Linked DNA regions of Bdellovibrio bacteriovorus. The protein of the gene in region 1 interacts with the protein of each later gene in a pairwise test. Links are inferred from orthologs where the notes say so. Each region holds a gene or a part of one and is shown in the gene's direction. Other genes may lie near its edges. The genes, in order: priA and AZI85_RS16950.

What was found.
Region 2: the proteins of priA (region 1) and AZI85_RS16950 interact in binary tests that used the Escherichia coli proteins (3 or more experiments, as listed by UniProt). The link is inferred for Bdellovibrio bacteriovorus from one-to-one orthologs.

What each region holds. Positions count from the first base shown.
Region 1 is NZ_LUKF01000001.1:427,030-437,364, forward strand. The notes cover bases 3,296-6,295. They hold priA (replication restart helicase PriA), read left to right. Parts: upstream 3,296-3,775; coding sequence 3,776-5,815; downstream 5,816-6,295. Other genes in these bases: AZI85_RS02130 (hypothetical protein), read left to right, coding at 3,296-3,779; AZI85_RS02140 (CFI-box-CTERM domain-containing protein), read left to right, coding at 5,860-6,295. Outside these bases: AZI85_RS02115 (M23 family metallopeptidase), read left to right, coding at 1-628; AZI85_RS02120 (hypothetical protein), read right to left, coding at 625-1,884; UTP--glucose-1-phosphate uridylyltransferase GalU, read left to right, coding at 2,037-2,921; more of AZI85_RS02130, read left to right, coding at 2,931-3,295; more of AZI85_RS02140, read left to right, coding at 6,296-6,696; AZI85_RS02145 (NAD(P)-binding protein), read left to right, coding at 6,752-7,876; AZI85_RS02150 (sensor histidine kinase), read right to left, coding at 7,926-9,338; rpsB (30S ribosomal protein S2), read left to right, coding at 9,562-10,335.
Region 2 is NZ_LUKF01000020.1:105,175-115,206, reverse strand. What follows is about bases 5,379-8,075. They hold AZI85_RS16950 (single-stranded DNA-binding protein), read left to right. Parts: upstream 5,379-6,353; coding sequence 6,354-6,797; downstream 6,798-8,075. Other genes in these bases: AZI85_RS16940 (OmpW family outer membrane protein), read left to right, coding at 7,396-8,075; AZI85_RS16945 (hypothetical protein), read left to right, coding at 6,994-7,386; gspN (type II secretion system protein GspN), read left to right, coding at 5,379-6,195. Also shown: AZI85_RS16985 (pilus assembly FimT family protein), read left to right, coding at 1-26; AZI85_RS16980 (prepilin-type N-terminal cleavage/methylation domain-containing protein), read left to right, coding at 23-532; AZI85_RS16975 (type II secretion system protein GspJ), read left to right, coding at 535-1,389; AZI85_RS16970 (general secretion pathway protein GspK), read left to right, coding at 1,337-2,599; pilus assembly protein PilM, read left to right, coding at 2,874-4,544; AZI85_RS16960 (hypothetical protein), read left to right, coding at 4,541-5,227; more of gspN, read left to right, coding at 5,230-5,378; more of AZI85_RS16940, read left to right, coding at 8,076-8,301; AZI85_RS16935 (transposase), read right to left, coding at 8,313-8,969; AZI85_RS16930 (ATP-binding protein), read right to left, coding at 9,272-10,032. UniProt on the Escherichia coli protein: Plays an important role in DNA replication, recombination and repair. Binds to ssDNA and to an array of partner proteins to recruit them to their sites of action during DNA metabolism. Acts as a sliding platform that migrates on DNA via reptation.

The sequences.
Region 1 (10,335 bases):
CGTGGCCCGCGGTGCGCGTTTTTGGTTTACAGTTGAAAAGAAATTTGAAGCCGGTCAGTTTGTAAAATATGGAGAAGTTCTGCAGACTTCGCTAGAGATTGATGGCGCCCCAGTTCAAAAAAAGTTTGTTCGTTATAAAGACGGCGGGGTTTTCTTCAATGCCCAAGATCTTTTGGAAGATCGCCCTTTTTATGCCCCTGTTGAGTACATCAAAGTTGCAAGTCGCTTTAAACCCAATCGCCTTCACCCGATTACGAAACGTCTTCAACCTCACTTGGGGATTGATTTTGAACTTCCGGTGGGTGAACCGATCTTTGCGCCACGCAAAGGTATCGTGGTTCGCTACGGTCACAATCGCGCCGCTGGAAATTATATAATTCTTTTGCACTCAAACGGCATGGAGACGGCTTACAATCATCTTCATCGCATTGATAAGCGCATTCGTCGTGGCTTGTCGGTAAAGGCTGGCGAAAGAATCGGAGAGGTCGGTTGCACTGGGTACTGCACGCGTGCTCACTTGCACTTCGCAGTAAAGAAAAAGGGCCGAATGGTCGACCCTGTGAAATACATTAAACCTTTTCCACCCCAAATGGAGCAGCTGTTAGAAGCGCGCGTTGCTAGTAACTAGTCACGCGTACACACAGTTACGTAGTGCATGCACTTACTGCTGGGAATAGCACCACTGTAAGTGCCGTTGGTTCTGAAGCACTCTTTTGTCGTATCGTACTCAACTTCCGCAAAGCCTTTAGCCGCCATGTTTTCTTCTTTGTAGCAAGACGTGGCTCCCTTAGGAACTACACAACGGTAAGAGACGTTCACATCCCATTGGTCCGCGCGAAGATGACGGCGCATGACTGCTAGTTCATCCCTAATTGCCTTTACGGAAAGATCGTTAAATGAATGCTCTGGGCAATACGAAGCACGGTCTTCTTTACGAACCACGCGATAGGCGCGGCTGCAATTCCAGTTCTTCGCACCAACACCCGAACCAGAAAGATCTGTTTCCAAAACAGAAGCTAGGACGCGATTTGGATTTCCCGAGTGAACACCCGCAGCCGAAGAGCCCGGCACGAATGCCAATGAATAACCCTTACCGTAAGCAGATTTCACTGGATAAGCATCTGTCGCTGCACGCACTTTATAAATTTCGGCGTTGTCTGCCATGTAAGTTAAAGCGAGCACACCTGAAGACATGAAAATATTGCGGTACTCTTCCGCCAATTCTTCGCTCGTGTTGAAGTTCAAAGCCGCTTCCATAACACGCGCTTCTGGAGAGAATGGGAAATAGTTCGCCGTCACTCCTTTAGTGCCGTAAGCATCCATCACCAAGCTGTCTGTCAAATTTCCTACTAAAGGAACGATGTCAGTCCACAAAACAACGTTGTTTGTTGCTGTGTAAACATCCGTCAGACTGTTTTTCACACGGATCGCCATATTCGCCACAGCACCGTTGTTTGCTGGAGAATCCGCCAAATATTCTTTGTACTGATTTTCAGTCAAAGTAGGTTCTGGATAAACGGGTTTAAAGTTTTGATCTGCGTAATTAAAAAACTCATCCTTAATTTTGATACCACCGGAAGTAAACGCACCGACTTTGAGGGAAGAAAAAGCCGTGTTATTGCGTAAACTCGTATCCGCACAGGAATTGTATGTGATTGTGTCGATCGTCGATTCAAAGGCAAAAGGAATCGCCTGAACCTTCGCCGCTGTGGATTCACCATATTTTGCAGCAAGAGCCGCATCTGACATTCCAGAATCCAGAGTACTATCTAGTTCTGCATCAAAGCCCGCTTTACCGCAGTTTTGAAACGACACTACGAGCACAAATGAGGCAAGAATGCCACCTGCTGCACGCCACGCCGTTTTATTCAAACGTACTTTCATGGATTACTCCCCCAAACACAAGGCTATCACACAACTTTTCGGCAGATTTACTAAAATTAACAAGGATTCTCACTCTGGAACGGACATTGTTTTAATGAAGCCGGGCCCCGTTAAGACTTGTCTTAAATTGAAACGTTTGAGATCAATTAAGCATGTCTAAAATTAAAAAAGCCATCATACCAGCTGCCGGACTTGGAACACGTTTTCTTCCCGCGACGAAAACAGTTCCTAAAGAGATGCTTACCATCGTAGACGCTCCCATCATTCTGTATGTCGTCGAAGAAGCTGTGCAGGCAGGCATTGAAGACATCGTTTTGATTGCGGGTCGCTATAAATATGCGATCGAAGATTTCTTCGATACATCTTATGAGCTTGAAGACAAGCTTCACAAAGACGGAAAAGAAAAGCTTCTTGAACGCGTGATAAAAATCCGCGACAAAGCCAACATCATCAGCATCCGCCAAAAACACGCGCTGGGTTTAGGTCACGCCGTTCATTGCGGCTTACCGATTATCGGGAAAGAGCCTTTCGCCGTACTACTAGGCGATGAAATTACTATGGGGTTTCACGGACAGCCGAACGTGACTTCTCAACTTGTAAAGTCTTTTGAAGAAACTGGGACATCCACAATTTCTGTGATGAAAGTTTCAGACAAAGATGTTTCAAAATACGGTATTGCCGAAGTTGAAGACACGAACAAAGGTTATTTCCAGGTGACTTCTCTGATGGAAAAGCCAAAACCCACCGAAACGAAAAGCCGCTGGGCTTTGCCGGGTCGTTATGTCTTTGATAATCACATTATGGATATTCTTCACAATGCGAAGCCTTCTTTAAATGGCGAAATTCAGCTGACAGACAGCATGAAGGTGCTTTGCAATGACAAAGGGCTTAACGCCATGACGTTTACGGCTGAACGCTACGACGCAGGCGATAAGTTGGGCTATCTTCAGGCAAATATTGAGCTGGCCTTGCAAAACCCGGAGCTTGGGCCTGAGATGAAGCACTATATTTTGCAACTCGCGCAAAAATTGAATTAGGATCAAGACATGAAAAAGTTCATCCTTTTGTTGTCCGTTTTAGTTTCAGCTCAAGCTTGGGCTTACATTCCACCCACTCGCACTATTCTGCAAAAAACTGTGGAAAACGCGGGATCGGGTATTTACGCCATCGAACAGGAAGTTCAGTTTTCAAACGGTGACGACACTTTATCTGTAAAAGAAACTTGGTTGATCGACAGCGATCGCACTATGCGCCTGACGGTGACCGGTGGAAAAGATTTGCAGAACAGCTTTCGCTTGCAGTTTCTTTATAACGGCGGGCAAAAGTGGAGCATGGTCGGCAACAATCGCAAGAGTGAAAAGTCTCCCGATGATTTCCTTGAAAAGTATCTGAACTTCCGCAACGCAGAGATTTTCGCCAACACCTTAGCGCATTTCAAAATTATTCCGACAACGGCTTACAATAAAAAGCCCTTGGCTCGCACGGGCGCTGAAATCAAGTACGAACCTGAAACTTGGGTTCGTTATTCTCGCACAGGGGGCGTGGTAAATTACGCCTTGGGAATCCCGACTCCGGTTGAAAAAGAAATCAACTATCCTGGATTGTGGATTGAGCAAGATCAGTTCGTGGTTCGCAAGCTCCGCCTGCCTAGCCAGGTTGAAATGAGTGCAGATAACTACAATCAATTTGCCAAGAATCTTTCTTATCCTCGTGCGCGCACCATTCGCTGGGGAAACAACACTGTCACCATTCGTTTGATCAGTGCTTCGGCTCGTCCACAAACGGCCGTCAGCTTGTTTCAGCCTTCTTCACTAGATACAAACCTGAAGTGGGATGGCATTAACGGCCTTCCCGCCAAAGATGTCGTTACGGAGTTCTACACGAGGTTTAGATGAGTGATGCTCAACTGTGGAGAGTGGCCGTCGACGCTCCTCTCCCAGAGGCTTTGACGTACAGCTTTGCACATCCTTTAAAACGCGGCCAGCTTGTGAATGTTCCCCTCGGCCGTCGAAAAGTTAAAGGCCTTGTTCTAGGTCCAACGGATAAAGTTCCTGACTTTGAAATCAAAAGCATAGATTCGATTGACGAAGAGTACTCTCCCCTTCCAGAACCCTTTATGAAGTGGTTAGAGTGGCTGGCGCAGTACTATATCCATCCCATTGGACAAGTTGTGCAGTCCGCTTTTCCTCCTCTGAAAAAGACAGATAAACAACGTCAGTCAAAGCGCCCACCCGTTATTCCAAAGTTGGAAAGTGATACCAATTTAAACTTAACGGAAGAGCAAAGCGCTTGCTTCGAAAGTATTTCGCAACATCATAATTTTTCAACGCATCTTCTGTTTGGCGTGACGGGCTCGGGAAAAACCGAAGTCTATTTGCGCTTGCTGGAAAAAGTTCTTAGTGAAGGAAAGCGCGGCCTTGTGCTGGTGCCCGAGATTTCTTTGACGCCACAATTGATTCAACGTTTTGCTCGACGCTTTGGTGATAAGATTGCAGCTCTTCATTCTCAACTGACGGATCGCGAACGCACAAATCAGTGGTGGGATATTGTCGAGGGCAGAAAATCTATTCTGATCGGCGCTCGATCGGCCTTGTTCTGTCCGATTGAAGACTTGGGACTTATTATTGTCGATGAAGAGCACGAGCCCAGCTTTAAACAAGATGAAAAATTAAAGTACAACGGACGTGATGCCGCCGTGATGATGGGTAAAATGATGAATTGCCCCGTCGTTCTAGGTTCTGCAACGCCAAGCCTTGAAACTTGGAAGAACGCAGTGGACGGGAAATACCATCTGCACACTCTTCGTCATCGTGTCGCTAATCGCGCTTTACCTGAAATTGAAGTCATTGATCTTCGTAAGCAAAAAGATGACAGCGATGAACAGAAAAAAATCATCGAAAAGTATTCGCACCTTCCGTTTTGGTTAAGTCCAAAACTTTATGAGCGCATGCACGAAGTTTTAGATCGTGGTGATCAAGCAGCTCTTTTCTTAAATCGTCGTGGAATCGCGCAAATGGTGGTGTGCCCAGCCTGTGGTCACACTCGAGAATGTCCTAATTGTGATATTTCACTGACCTTGCATGCGCATTCTCATTTGATCTGTCACTATTGCGACTATCACGAAAATTTTAAAACGAAATGTCCTGACTGCAAAGAAGGACAACTAGAAGCCATCGGCCTTGGCACCGAACTTGTTGAAACAGATCTGACTCGTCTATTCCCTGGTAAAACCATTGCCCGTGCCGATCGCGATGAGATTCAAAGCCGCGCCGATCTTGAAGACCTAGTTCAAAAAATGGAAACAGGAGAGATCGACATTTTAGTCGGAACTCAAATGATCGCAAAAGGCTTAGACTTTCCAAAATTGAAGTTGGTGGGACTTGTCCTGGCTGATGTGGGATTTAATCTTCCCGATTTTCGTGCGACCGAACGAAGCTTTCAGTTGATCACGCAGATGAGTGGTCGCGCGGGTCGCCACGTTCAAGAAGGTGAAGCTCCGGGAATGGTGATTATTCAAACATTCAATGCGGAACATGACAGCATCACTTTCGCCCGAAATCACGACTTCGAAGGCTTCGCCAAACATGAGCTCGATATTCGCGGGCAGCTTAGCTATCCACCTGTTGGACGTTTGGTGAGTTTTAGAATTCAAGGCACGCATTTAGGAAAAGTGGAAGACACAGCCGGACTTTTAGCGAGACGAGCGCATGCTTTGAAAGCTCAGTTTCCGCAGTACAACTCCATTGAGATTTTAGGGCCTGCCGAGGCGCCGCTTTCGAAATTAAGAGGACAATTCCGATTTCATCTGCTCATAAAAACGACTCAGGTCGCAGCGGCCAATCCCTTTTCAAGACAACTTTTGGGCGACCAAGAGTGGATTCCCTCCGGCATAAAAATTTTGATCGATATCGACCCAATGAGTTTGCTTTAATTCCCTTACTTTCCTAAAATGGGAAGTTAAGGAAACCTTGATTCATGATCCAATGTCCCCGCTGTGGAATACAAGTTACTGAACTTCATCCGGTAGATGCTGACCTCATCACGAAGTTGCAATCTATTGGTGAAGCTAATTTACCTCCACAAGTCTGCGCAGGATGTATTTCCGATTTACGCCGCACAGTCGCCTCAAGCAGCGGCGGTATTCTTATGGCGCAAGAACGCGCCAAAGAACAACATCGTCTTCAGCTTTGGAAAAGTCGCGTGATGCTGATTAAGAAAGCGCGCCTGTGCATGACTCAAAAGCTTTATTCTGAAGCGGCGATGTCGTACGAAAAGTATTTAAAAATTCTCGACATCGTTTTCGATATCAAAAAAGGCGAACGTCTTAAGCCCGAAGCTTTCAAAGACAGTGCTCGTACGACAGAACTGACCGTAGTGGCCTCTGTGTACTGGGACTTAATGCGTATTTACGATACCCACGAAAAATACGCGGACCGTATGACGAATGCCGCAAAACAACTGGCGATGTTTATTCAATTCACGCCGATCTACCCAGACATCATTCGTAAGGCAGAGTCCTTCCAAAAAACCGCACGCAATCCGCATATCGTGAAACAGTTCTTGAAGATGTCCGATAAAGAACGTCCTCGCTGTTTCATCGCCACGGCGGCCTTTGAAAATTCTCAGGCACCTGAGGTGATGAGTTTGCGAGCTTTCCGTGACTTCACTCTTCGTCAGTCAGCATGGGGACGTAAATTTATTGCCATTTACTATAAGTTCTCTCCTCACATTGCTTGCTTACTCGATAAGCAACCGCGCATGAAACCCGCAGTCAGAGCACTTCTCCGTCTTTTGATTAAATGCGTTAGCTAAGTTTCCCACGCTTTGATGCTTGCAAAGCGGCTACGTTTTAAGGGAAGGTATTTGCATGGCTCATATCTACGACTATGCAATTATTGGTAGCGGTTTAACTGGTCTCAGCATCGCAGCGGCTCTTAGCCGTGAAACAAAAAACATCGCGCTTATTGAAGGTGCGGATGTTCCGTTTGGCGTGAACAAGAAAGTCAACTTCCCTACAGGCCCGATGAACAATGGCCTGCGTTTTGTTCCTGATTCAGTGTTGTCCGAAAAAGCTTTGCGCTTTTTAGAAAATCTTTTGAATACAAAAGTTGTCGACACAGTTTCTGAGGAAGCTCCGATCACGTACGAATCTGGCGGCTTTAAAACTTTCTTAGGTTTCGGAGATACCCCTCCGGCATTCTACGAAGAGCTTGCTTACTTCACATCGAGCAAGCGTTTGGATCTAGCGATGGAGCCTTACGAGTGGACTCAAGCTTTGTTTGAAAAATTTCAAGGCGAGTTCATGCAACGCTCTTACGTGACGAAGTTTCATCAAGAAGGTGAAAAGGTCACTCACGTGACGATCAATGGTTCTAAAACATTGCATGCTCACAACTTTATTTTTGCAGGCACTGTGAAAGACTTGGCGATTCTTCTTCCAGATGACGCCATCTCTATTCGCGCTCGTTCAAAACTTTCTAAGAATACTTACTGGACGGCTTTATGCCTGGACATCTGTCACGCAAAACCGGTGACCGAATCTACAGCGATGCACATCTTGAATGGAACCACACAAGATGAAATCGGCCCATGCGCAGGTCGTTTCCTGCCTTCGGTAGAAACAGAAAATGGTCCACTTCAAGCTTCACAATGGATGACTTTCATCGAGCAAGAAGTGACTGAAGATTCTGAAGTCGTTGGTATGGCTTTGAAAAAAATCAAACGTCAAATCAAACGCGCCTACCCTGAAGCTTTGGACAATTTGAAATTGGAAAGAATTTTCGTCGCTCCGATCATCGCTGGCAACGGCGATATCAAGTTGAGCGCGAATATGACAATTCCAGAGCTTGAAAACCTTTGGATTGCTTCATCAACAGTGAATGAACAAAAGAATCTTGTCGGTTCTTTGCTTCAAGCGGAGATGATCGTCGCGTCTTTAGGATTTAAAGTCGAAGCTTCGGAAGAAGCACCAACGACAGAAGCTACAATTTAAAATACAAAAAGGGTGCGCAAAGCACCCTTCTTCACTCTTACTTAAAAAATTAAATTTCTTCTAAGGGAAGTGAAAATGAAAAGGTCGTTCCTTCACCGTAATTGCTGGTGACGGAAATCTGCCCGCCCATAATCTCTACCAAGTTCTTTGAGATCATAAGGCCTAAACCGGTACCACCATACTGACGGGCGATGGAGGGATCTTCTTGATAGAAACTGCGGAAAAGCTTTTTGATATTTTCCCGTTTAATGCCGCGACCTGTATCAATAATGTGCCATGAATAAGTCTTCGCAATAGAATCTTTCTTTACTTCAATCCGCACTTTGCCTTTTTCAGTAAACTTCACAGCATTGCCGACAAGGTTCATCAAAACTTGGCGCAAACGATGCGAATCACCTTTGGCTTTCGATGGGATGTCTTCATCCATGTGTAACTCTAGCGATAGACCTTTTTCCTGACACTTGATTGAAAACATTTTTTGAATATCGCTATGAAGTTCTTTGAGATCAAAGGGATGACTATCGACCTGTAAAAGTCCATTTTCGATTTTTGAAACATCTAAAATGTCATTCACAAGATGCAGCAGAGACTCCGAACAACGATGGATAGTGTTCACGTACTCTTGTTGTTCTTCATCGAGCTTCGTGTCGCGAAGAATATCTGAAAATCCCATGATACTGTTCAAAGGTGTGCGAATTTCATGGCTGACATTGCTTAAGAAGCTGGATTTCACCGAAGCCAGGCGCAAAGCCTCTTCCCGAGCGTGCATCATTTGCACTTTTGAATTTGCAACTTCGCGCAGTTCTTTTCGATGGCGTTGAATTCCCAGAATTAAAACGAAGTTTTCGAAGATGACCCAAGCCGTGTGCTCAATCCACCGCCACTCAACCCCGGCAGAGACTCCATATATAGACATTGGAATATAAAAACCGCGCAGAAGATGATCCACGATAACGATGGAAGCTCCCACCCATAGGACGGAAATATCCATATAAAAAGCCAACGCCGCCAACGAGACGAAGATATGGAAATGCGATTCGATTCTTCCGCCGGTAAGGTAGACGATAAGGGTCGAAAACAACATCTGACCAAGAGCGATCAGACAACGAGTGACCTTTTCTCCAGGAAACATCCAAGCCGCATAGATAGGAGGAGCCGCGAAAAGAGCGCCAAAGATAAGGCCGATGAAGGCGTTTTCCTTTGAGCCGCTCATCTGTCCCAGCCAAGTCGACGGAGTGACAAAAGCCCCTAAGAGCACGCAGCCAACCCATTGAAATAACATGAGATATGCAAAACCGCGATCTACGCGGACGCAGATATCCTGGGCCTGATTTTTAAAGATTTTCTCCACCTCAGAGTGGAATCTTGGGTCGTCCTGTACTGTCATTCCCTCACGCTCACGTTCATAAATATTGGGATTGGCTAGACTATTTATCGGAGTCAATCCATCGCGTCTAAACATTTCTTAATACGCGAGGTTTCTAATGTAATCCTGATGTATCAAAGGGGGAGTCCACGAAAGACTGCTTGCGTGCCATGTCACCCTGTGATATCCCCAAACTCCAAACAATAAGCACTCGTAGGCACTAACTGGTCCCCCAAGTACTGAAAAAGGGGGTCTTCCGGCGAATCAAAAAAAGCTGGCTCTACCTGCGGGGACGATTAACCAGAAAGGAAGTACTACCATGGCACAAGTGACCATGAAAGAAATGTTAGACGCTGGCGTCCACTTCGGACATCAAACTCAGCGTTGGAACCCAAAAATGAAACCTTATGTTTACACAGCTCGCGGAGGCATTCATATCATTGACCTTCAAAAGACTGTTGTACGCGCTAACAAAGCTGCTGATTTCGTAAAAGAAGTTGCTGCTAACGGTGGTCGTTTGATCTTCGTTGGAACGAAAAAGCAAGCTATTGAGCCTATCCAAGAAGCGGCTCAAAAATGCGGTCAGTACTACGTAACTAAGCGTTGGTTGGGTGGTATGATGACGAATTTCGAAACGATCAAATCTTCTATCGATCGTCTTCGCAAAATCGACACAATGAAAGAAAAAGGCGAATTCAACTACTTGACTAAGAAAGAGCGCGCGAAGCTTGAAAAAGAATACCTTCGTTTGACTGAGTTCTTGTCTGGTATCCGTGAAATGAAGGAAATGCCATCTGCTATGTTCGTAGTAGACCTTCCTAAAGAACACATCGCTGTTGCTGAAGCTAAACGCTTGGGCATCCCAGTTGTTGCTATCGCTGATACAAACTCTGATCCAGAGTCTGTTGAGTACGCGATTCCAGGTAACGACGATGCGATCCGTTCAATCAAATTGTTCGCAAACCTAGTTGCTGAAGCTTACCTAGAAGGTGCTAAAACTTGGGAACAAAAACTTCGCACAATGACAGACAAACAATCTGACGTTGCTAAAGAAGCTTCTGAAGGTAAAGAAGAAGCTCCTAAGCGTCGTGGC
Region 2 (10,032 bases), on another replicon or contig:
CTTCGTTAAAGGATGTCCAACGGTGAGAAATAAAAGAGGTTTTACACTTATTGAAACGGTGATGGCGCTGGTCATCCTGTCTTCAGGTTTGCTTTTGCTAGCAAATTCTTGGAGCGGCAGTTTCATGCGTGTTCGTAAAACCCAGCTTTCTACCGAAGTCTCGGCCTTGCTTGAACGCAAAATGGTTGAAGTGGAAATGGAATATCAAGGTAAACCCTTAGACTCCATCCCCGAAGAAAAAGAAGACGACTTTGGTTCCGAATATCCTCAGTACTCTTGGCGCATGACTTCGAAAGAATTTGAAGTTCCGGATTTTTCAGCGACGCTCACAGCCCAAGCGGGCGGCGCAGACGAGCTGACATTGACGATCATGAAAACTTTGGCCGAGCACTTAGGAAAATCCATCAAGGAAGTCAAAGTCACGGTGATCTACAAAGGTGCGAAGAAGCCTTTAGAATTTTCGGCCACTCAATATTTCGTCGATTACGATAAACAACTGCCACTTCCTTCCATCCCGGGTGCGGGAGGCTAGTCATGAGAAACAATAAGGGTTTCACCATGATTGAGTTGATGATCACGGTTGCGATTCTGGCGACCCTCACCGTTTTAACGGCGCAGTCGATCACTCAAGCCATCAAAGCTAAAGGGAAATTGCAAGATCAAATCGACGATGTTTCCCGCATGCGCGATGCCATGCGCTTGGTGGAAAGAGATATCAATTTAGCTTATCACTATCGCGATCTTGAAAAAGAGATGGAGCAGATCTTAAAAAAGAAAAACTCCACGAATGCTAATGGCGGTGGCAACGGGGGGACGGCCCCTTCGGTGTTTCCCGACCCAAACCAAGACCCCAACAACCGCCGTGAAGTCCCTCGCCGCGATCCCGCAACTCACTTTGTAGGCAACGGCGAAAGCTTAAATCTAGTGACGATGAACAATGCGCGCACGACTCGCAATACCGCTCAAGCCGATTTTCTTGAAGTCGGTTATTCCGTGAAGGATTGCAAAAACTTGCGCAATGATTCCGCATCATCAAAATGTTTGTGGAGACGAAGCACGCCGTATGTGGATCTAGATGTCACTAAAGGCGGCGACGAAGTCGTTCTTCTAGAGAACGTCTCTGAATTCAAACTTCGCTACATGGGTAAAGGCAAGCAAGACTGGGTCACCGACTGGCGTACCGATGCTCAAGGCGACGGCGCAACAAAAGGAAAATTCCCCCAAGCCGTGGAAGTTTCTTTAACAGTTGAGAAAAAAGAAAAAGGCAAATCTAAAAAATACTCTATGCAAGCCATAGTCCCGATCCACTTCCCCAACAATCCTGAGGAGGCAGCAAATGCGCAAGGAAATCAAAGTTCTTGGCCGCAACCTAGCGGTCCCACTCAGTAATCAAAGGGGCGTGGCCATGATGGTGACCGTCGCTTGTATTATGCTGATCATGTATTTCGCGATGGAAGTCTCTTATGACTCCAACGTGGAATATTTAGTGAACTCACAAAGCTTGAATCGAGTGAAAGCCTATTACGCTGCCAAATCCGGAATGCAGCTAAGTCTTCTGCGCATCAAAATCTATCAGCAAGCGCAAAGTAAATTTGGCGCCCAATTAGGCAATAGCCCCATGCTAGATCAAATCTGGAAGTTCCCTTTCGCCTGGCCGATGCCCATCCCTGATGAGTTAAGCGCGGTCGACAAAGATAATTTCAAAAAAATCTTTAAAGAGTCCTCGATGGATTCCAGCTACATCGTCACGATTGAAGACGAAGGCTCAAAAATTGATTTGAACGACTTGAACTCTCCGTCAAAAAGCCTGCAAGAAATGACGAAGAAGCAGCTTCTAAATATCTTTGAACAAAAGAAACAAGAAGACGAAGAATTCGCCCGCGAATACAGCAACGTCCGCTTTGAAGAGTTGATCAACAACATCGCCGACTGGATGAGCCCCAAATCTCAATCCCTGAACGGCGGCGACAAAAGAGCGAACTACGCCGAACTCAATCAACTGTCCCAAACCGACTACTACCCCCCGAACCGCGCCTTTCGCACGATTGCCGAACTGCACATGGTTCCAGGAATGAATGATACTTTTTTTGATCTTCTTCAACCCAGAATCACCATCTACGGAATGAAGGGCATCAATCCAAATCTAGCAACAAAAGAAGTTTTAAAATCTTTAGACCCCGCAATGACCGACGAAGTCGTAGCTGAAATTATTAAAAGAAGAGAAACCGAAGAAGAGGGCGGCCCCTTTAAGTGCGACCAAAACGGCGGCAGCCAAGACTTCTGGAGCTTCGTACAACAAAAAGGCATCCGCATTATGGGAAATCCTGAAGACATCCCCATGACCTGCGACACCGTCATGAACTTCAAAATCAGAAGCACAGGCGAATTCGCCGGAGCCACAAGAGAAATCACCGCGATAGTGATGGACCTGAACCGCGCCGCTACGAAAATCAAATCCTTCGTAGACAAAGAAAAACAAGATCCAAACCCACCACCTGAGGACCCGACCAAACCAAAGACTCCGACAGGTGGAAACAACAACCAATCAAACCAAGTCCAAAAAGGCCCCCCAAGAATAGTCTTCTGGCAAGAACGCTAACACCTAGACCAACGTCCATTTTCCCTCTGAAAAATCCGCCCCCACGGCGCCGCCAGGCGCCCAGAAAAAAAACGGAGACGAGATCTTAAGTTTATCGATTAGGCTTGGTGTATAGCATTTTAAGTTAGCGGCCTTCGGTGGCGCCCGGACGGCGCGAACCGAAGCGAAGCTTCGGCACCGACGAGCCCGGAAGGCGTGCCGCTAACTTAAAATGCTATACACCAAGCCGAACCTCGCATAAACTAAAGTCAAGGATTCATGGAGGAATTCAACGGTGAAGTCAGTAGGCATAGACATAGGCTCTAGCAGTATCAAAATTGTCGAGATGACCAGCTCGTCCAAAGGCTTTCAGGTCACTCAGTTCATTGAACATGCCTTGAATATCGCTCCAGGCGCAGACCAAGAACTTGAGGTCATCGAGTTTTTAAGAAACTTCACGGCGACCTATGATGCGAATCAAACGAAATTTATTTTAGCTCTTCGTCAGGATCGTGTGGCGATTCGCAATAAATTCTTCCCGTTCAACGACCGCATTAAAATTTCTAAAAGCTTGGCGTTTGAACTCGAAGAAGATCTTCCTTTCTCTTCTGAAAATGCCGTGTTCGATGCAAAGATCGTTCGCACCGTGGGTGGTGGCGCGGAAGTGCTTGCCTGTGCGGCTCCGAAAGTTCACGTGCAAAACTGCATTCAACGTGGTCAAGATGCCGGCATTGACCCGGCGATTGTTTCTGCCGAAGGAACAGCCCTTGCGAATGTCTTTGAAAAATGGAATGAAGCTCCACCAGCTCTTCTGCCTCCGAATATCGCTTTGAATGACGAAGACAACAGACCTGTTCGCCACGTGCAGTTGATTTTAAATATCGGTCACTCCCGTACACTCGTCAGTGCCTTTGAAGGAAACTCTTTGATTGCGGTGCGCTCCGTTCTTTGGGGTGGTAAAAATATCGCCGAAGCGATTTCTAAAAAATACGAAATCCCTTTCTTGGAAGCGATCAAAGAATTGCAAACCAAAGCCTTTATCTTGACGAACAAACAAGGCGCAACTTTTGATCAAGTGACTTTTTCAGACACGATTGCAAAAAGTGTTCGTGAGTTGGCTCGTGACTTACAACTTTCTATTTTGGAACTTAAAAGTGAATTCAACGCTCAAATCGACTCGATCGGTTTGACAGGTGGTGTTTCACAAATTCAAAATATCGGACCGTTCCTGACTCAGATTCTGGAAGTTCCCGTGAATCGCACTTCTACTTTAGATTTGATTCCAAATGTTCTATTTGAACGTTCTGCTTACAATGGCGCGAAAGCCGGCGTCGCCTTGGGATTGGCCATCGAGGGCTTTAAGAAACCAAGAAATCCTCCGGTGAACTTCCTTCGTGGAGAGTTCGCCAAAGAAAATCACCAGATGAAAATGTTCTGGGAAAAATGGGGTCACACGGCGAAAGTCGTCGCGGCAGCCGTTCTTGTTCTTTTCGTCTACACATCGTTGCGCGAAAGCTTTTCTGTCAGTTTAGCAGATCGCACTCAGGAAGTTTTAAAAGATCAAGCTAAAACTGTCGCGGGACTTCGTGGCAGAAACGCCTCTGAAAGCGGTATTCGCAAATACATTCGCGACAATAAAAAACGGGCCGCGGATTTAAAAACATTGGCCAGTGTTGCCAATATGAATTCCGCCCTGGATGTGATTAAAAAAGTAAATGATGCGACTCCGGCGAAAACGGCTGTGACGTTAGATGTTCAACAGCTTTCGGTGACGGACGCTTTGGTGCAAATGCAGGGTTATGTAAATACCCCCCAAGAGGCGTCCCTGCTTCAGCAGTCTTTAACAAACATCACTTCCGATGGCCAAGTACGAACTCAACGTTCCACTTTAAAACCTCTGAACGGACGTACGGCTTTTTCATTCAGCTTTAATGTCGATCGCGGAATCCAAAAGGTGACAAGATGAATTTAGACGATTTAAAGGACAGATTTATCAGTGATGCCCGTCAAACTTGGGAAAGAATCCAAGATAGCGCGGCTTACAACCAATTGCGCGACCGTTACGAAAACATGACACCTGTTATGCAGAAGCTGACAGTGGTCGGCGTGGTCGCTTTGATTGCCTTTATGATTTTAAGTATTCCCTATGGCGCTTTCAATGAATCACGCACTTATGTTGAAGAATTCGAAAGCAAGCGCATGACGATTCGCGAACTTTTAAAAGTCAGCCGCGAATCAGCCGATGTTCCGCAAATCCCACAGGCACCCAGCATGGATATGATTCGCAATAACATTCAGAATCAACTAACGGCAGCGAACCTTTTGCCTGAGCAAATGAAGGGCACGGAAGTTTTGACGAATGATTCTAAGATTGTTCCGCAAAACTTGACTGAAGGTATGTTGCAAGTCAGCCTTGCAAAACTGAACATCCGTCAGGCTTTAGATTTGGGCCACCAATTTCAAAGCATCAACGCCAGCGTGAAATTAAAAGACATGGCGATGACAGCCAATGCCGAAGATTCTCGTTATTTCGACGTGACTTACAAATTGATTGCTTTAGCTGTCCCTGCTCCACCAGAGCCGCCAGCAGAAGCTCCGACTCGCCCTGGCTCTCGCAATCGGAATGCACCACCGGCCAACGAGGAGTAATCATGGAACAGTTCCGTCAGCTTCTTAAACTGATTCGTGAAAGCAAAGGCAAGATCGCTGTTATGGTGGTTTCCGCTTTTGTTTTTCTTTTCATGTTGTTTCCGTTTGATGACTTGAGTGATTTTATTTCGTCGCAAGTGTCGCGTCTGACTAACAACTCGGTTTATTTGACTTTTGAACGTTTGAAAATGAGTGTGTTCCCGCAACCGGGCGTGCAAATGGATTCTGTGTATATTGAGTCCTTGCGCACCCCTGCTCTCTCCGCCCAGGAACTTGTGATCACTCCTTCTATTTCTGGATTGATTGCGCAAAAGCCTTATGGCCATGTTTCAGCAAAAGGTCTTTTGAAAGGCGACGTGGATTTAGTCGTTGCCAAAGGTGCTAAGTCGGACAATGGCATTGAAAGACAGAAGATCGAAGTGAAAGCGCAGAAAGTGTCTTTGCATGATTTGCGTGAACTTGCCAACCTTCCGATTCTTTTAAAAGGTCAGTTGAATTTAGAGACGACAGCTCTTGCTGATTTATCTTTCCAAGAGCAACCCGATGTCGAAATTGATATGACTATCAATAAATTTGAACTTCCTCCATCGAACGTGAATACGCCAATGGGTCCTTTGACTTTGCCGGATTTAAAGCTGACTTCTGTGGAGCTTAAAGGTCGCCTTGCTGCCGGTCGCTTCGTGATCGAAACGGGAACTATTGGTAAGCCCGGTGATGAGCTTTATGGAACGATTAAAGGCAATATCGGTCTTAATATCGTCAACCGCGGCGGTTCTTTCGGCCAGCAGATTGGTGCCTACAATTTTGAAATCGATTTAAGAGCGAAACGCAGCTTTCAAGATCGTGCGGCTTTGTTCTTGGGATTCATTGATGGCTACAAAACGCCAACACCTGAGGGCGCCCAGTATAAATTCAAGGTTTCAGCGACAAATCCTATGATGCCGCCGAGCTTCGGCGCCGCGCGTTAGTCGAGATCCGTTCCCTTCAAGTGACCCCTGCTATATTTAAACTGAGCAAGGGGTCTGCCTAAGAATTGCTCACACTCCACAGCAAATAATAGAGAGCCGAAGTCCTTATTGACTTCACTCTTAATCTGACAAAAAACCAAGTGGTTATTGGAGGGAAAATGTCTGGAGTAAATAAAGTTATTCTTGTAGGTCGTTTAGGTGCTGATCCAGAAGTGAAAGCTATCGGAAGTGGGAGCACTGTTGCTCGCTTGAATATCGCGACAAGCGAATCATGGGTGAAAGACGGTCAAAGACAAGAGCGTACAGAGTGGCACCGTGTAACGGTATGGGGCAAACTTGCAGAAATCTGCGGTAAGCATCTTTCAAAAGGTCGCCAAGTTTACGTTGAAGGTAAATTGCAAACTCGTCAGTGGGAAGACCAACAAGGTCAAAAACGCTACACGACTGAGATCGTTGCCAGCACAGTTCAATTCTTGGGCTCTGCAGGTGCGGAAGCCGGTTCAGGCCGTTCTTCTTCATCTTCTGGTGGCGGTGATGATTACAATTTCCAAGATTTCGGACCAGAACCAAGTTTTGATTCGAACGACGAAATTCCGTTCTAATTTTAAAAAAAAGCAATACTCCTTTGCGCTGACAGATAAGCTTTATCAAGGCGCAAGGAGAAAGCTGTACACCGTACAGCGCCGACGCGGCAACGCAGAGAAAGCTTGTCTGGCGGCGCAAAGGTTACCAGTCAAAAGCCTCGATCGCGTATCGGGGCTTTTTATTTAGTCCAGTCTCCCCTATAATTATAGATCTATGAAGTGTGCTTTATTTACTGCATTCATGGTTCTTACTTTAAGTGGTTGTACGATCTACCGTTCGGAAGGCCGTAAGCAATTTGAATCTGAAGCTCCCGGTAAAGTCTCTACCTCTTCCAACTTTGAACTTAAAAGCTGCAAAAAAGAAAGCCGCATTGAAACTTGGTTTCATGAAGAGTTTCCTTCTTCCAATTACGAAATGGTCGTGATGGAAAATGATTTGGAAATCTGGCGCACGCATCGCGGTTCTAAAGTTGAAATCAAAGCCATTCAAAAATCAGACACGTCTGTGCATTCTTGTATTTATGAATTCTCGAATGACATCGTCTGGAACCTTTATAAAGATTCTTTTATCCGCGAGCTTGAAGACAACGTGATGACTCTTGAATAGGAAGCGCTGATGTTAGGAAGAAAGTTCTTTGCCGTACTTGTTTTTTTACTAGGATGTTCTTCCGCGTTCGCCGCTTCGGTTTCTGCCGTCAAAGGACAAAAAGTTTTGATCACTCTCGACGGTGAATCCGTTATGGAAGGTGATGAGTTCTTTCTAGTCAATCCAGGCACGACAAAACGCACGGCCATCATTCGTGTCAAACAAGTTAAAGGCAAAAAGGCCCTGGGTGAAATCTTAAAAGGCCGCGCCGCTAGCGGATACACTCTGCAGGCAAAGGCTGCCTCAAAAATGAGTGCGGATGTCACCCCGACGGAAGAAGGCGAAGAGAGCACACCTCGTCCTACCACTAACGTTTCTCGCGTCTTAAAAGATTCCTATGGCATCTTGGGCGGATATTTGATGAATTCCATGGATGCAGACGTCAGCTATAAAGACGGCTTTGGTATCACGCAAAAAGCGGCCGTTAAGATGAGCGGTTCTGGTTTCGGTGTCGGTGGATTCTATGATTATGTTTTTAGTCCTTCTTTAGTGGGTCGTGGATATGCCGCTATTGAACAGTTTAATGTGTCTGGCACGGCCTCTTCAGCCGCTTGTTCGGGTTCTTCAAGCTGTGATGCCAAAATCAACTACCTGTCAGTGTATGGTTTGGCGAAGTGGTATCCTTACATCGGGAAGTACCGTCCTTGGATTGGCGCTGGCATGGGTTACTTGTTAGCAGTTTCAAAATCGAGTACCGCACTAAACGAGTCCCAGATTTCTACAAACTCGGTTATCACAGCGGCATTCGGAACGGACATTCAAATGGATCGCAAAACCTATATTCCGGTCAGTCTTGAATACAATATGTTCCCTGCTTCCAGCACGGTGAAAGCCAATCAGATTTTACTAAAAGCAGGATGGGCCTGGAATCTTTAAGAACTGCCCCCTTAACCTGTGGCGAGGCGGCGATTGTGAAGCAGAGCATAGAGAGCAATATGTCCTGCTAATTGATCAGCCCTCTTCGTTGTACACCAGGTTTTTCTAAAGAGCCTATTGATATGGGCTCTTAACATCGCACAAGTGTGATTCAAACTAAAAATCGGATCCCACTTCAGTTTCTTTAATTCCCCCTGACCAACAATAGCTCCTCTTCCACCTAAGATGGTTTCATGTCGGGCTGCCGGGAAATACCTTTTTACATCTTTTGGGTAATAAGGATTTGAGTCTGATCGTATAAGCGCTGTGGGCGAAACAAAGGATCTCATCTCTGAAAATAACTTTCTACGAGCTTTAGATCGATGGTCTGCCCGAGGCCCGTACTTCTTCCTCGCAAAAGCAGCTATTCTTCCTTTGGCTGGCATTTGTGCAACTTCAAATCCTAAGATTCTCCTTGTCTGATATTCAACCATCAAAGTTACTGAAAGTGGCTTGCACTTCGTGTGCTCAAAAGTTTCTAAGTCATCGAATTCAACCTCAGTACAGGACTGAAACTTTTGATTCCATTCTTTGAGTTCTTCCTTTGCTGTAGTTATGGCAAATCGAAATTTTCGGACCACGGTTTTTGGATTGATCTTTAGTATCCGTGCCGCTTCTCGTTGGCTCACTCCTCCAGTTAACAGGTCACAGACCGCTTTATTAAGGTGTCTTTTCTTCTGACCTTTCAAGGGACTTAAGGTCGCGGCGGAAAAGCTTTTTTTGCATGGGAAGCACCAGAATCTAGTCAGATGCTGACCATCGGACTTGCGATAGTATGAGCCAAGCTTACGAATTGTCCGAGTCGCAGACTGGGGGTTTCTTTGAGTATGGCAGTATGGGCATTTGAACTTCATGAAAGTTCAGTTTGGCAAAGGTCACGCCATGAAGGTTTATTTATGTTCGCACAGGAAAAGGGGGCAGTTCTGAATCTTTAGGCCTTTTCTTGAGGAAGCCAAATCACAAATCGCGTCTTCGTTGAATTATCATCAAGATAAAATTTTCCGCCGTGAGCTTGCACGATTCCTTGCGAGATACTCAATCCTAAACCCACACCCTTGCCGACTTCTTTCGTTGTAAAGAAAGGCTCCATGATTTTGGAGCGTAAGTGGTAAGGGACTCCCGGGCCGGTGTCAGAGACGCTGATTTCAATCCCGCCGTTACGCAAAGAAGCATCTAAGGACACTTTTTTTACGGGGCTTACGGCCACTGCATCCATCGCATTGTTCAGCAGATTTAAAAGCACTTGAGAGATCTGATAAGGGCGTCCACGGAGCTTTAAATCCGGTTGAATTTGCGCTGCTAACTCTACGCCCTCGGATTTAAACTTTTCGTGACAGAAAGCCAAAGTTTCATCCACCAACGTGTCCACGGCGATCACTTCTTCACTGGTCAAATCCGTCTCATGAGCATAGCTGCGCATGCCGCGAATAATTTTAGCGATACGTTGAATTACAGATTCAATGGCGTCTAACTTCTTAGTGACATCCCCATCCTGCACACCTTTTTGACTTAGCACCCGACGAAGAACACTGACGTGACCATTGATAATAGCCAATGGATTATTGATTTCGTGTGCGATTCCCGCGGCCATTTCACCTAAGGAAGCTAAACGAGACGACGCCAGGATTTTTTGCTCTTGTTCTTTTAGCAACTTTTCTTTTTCGCGAAGCTGGGTCACGTCTTCAAGAATGC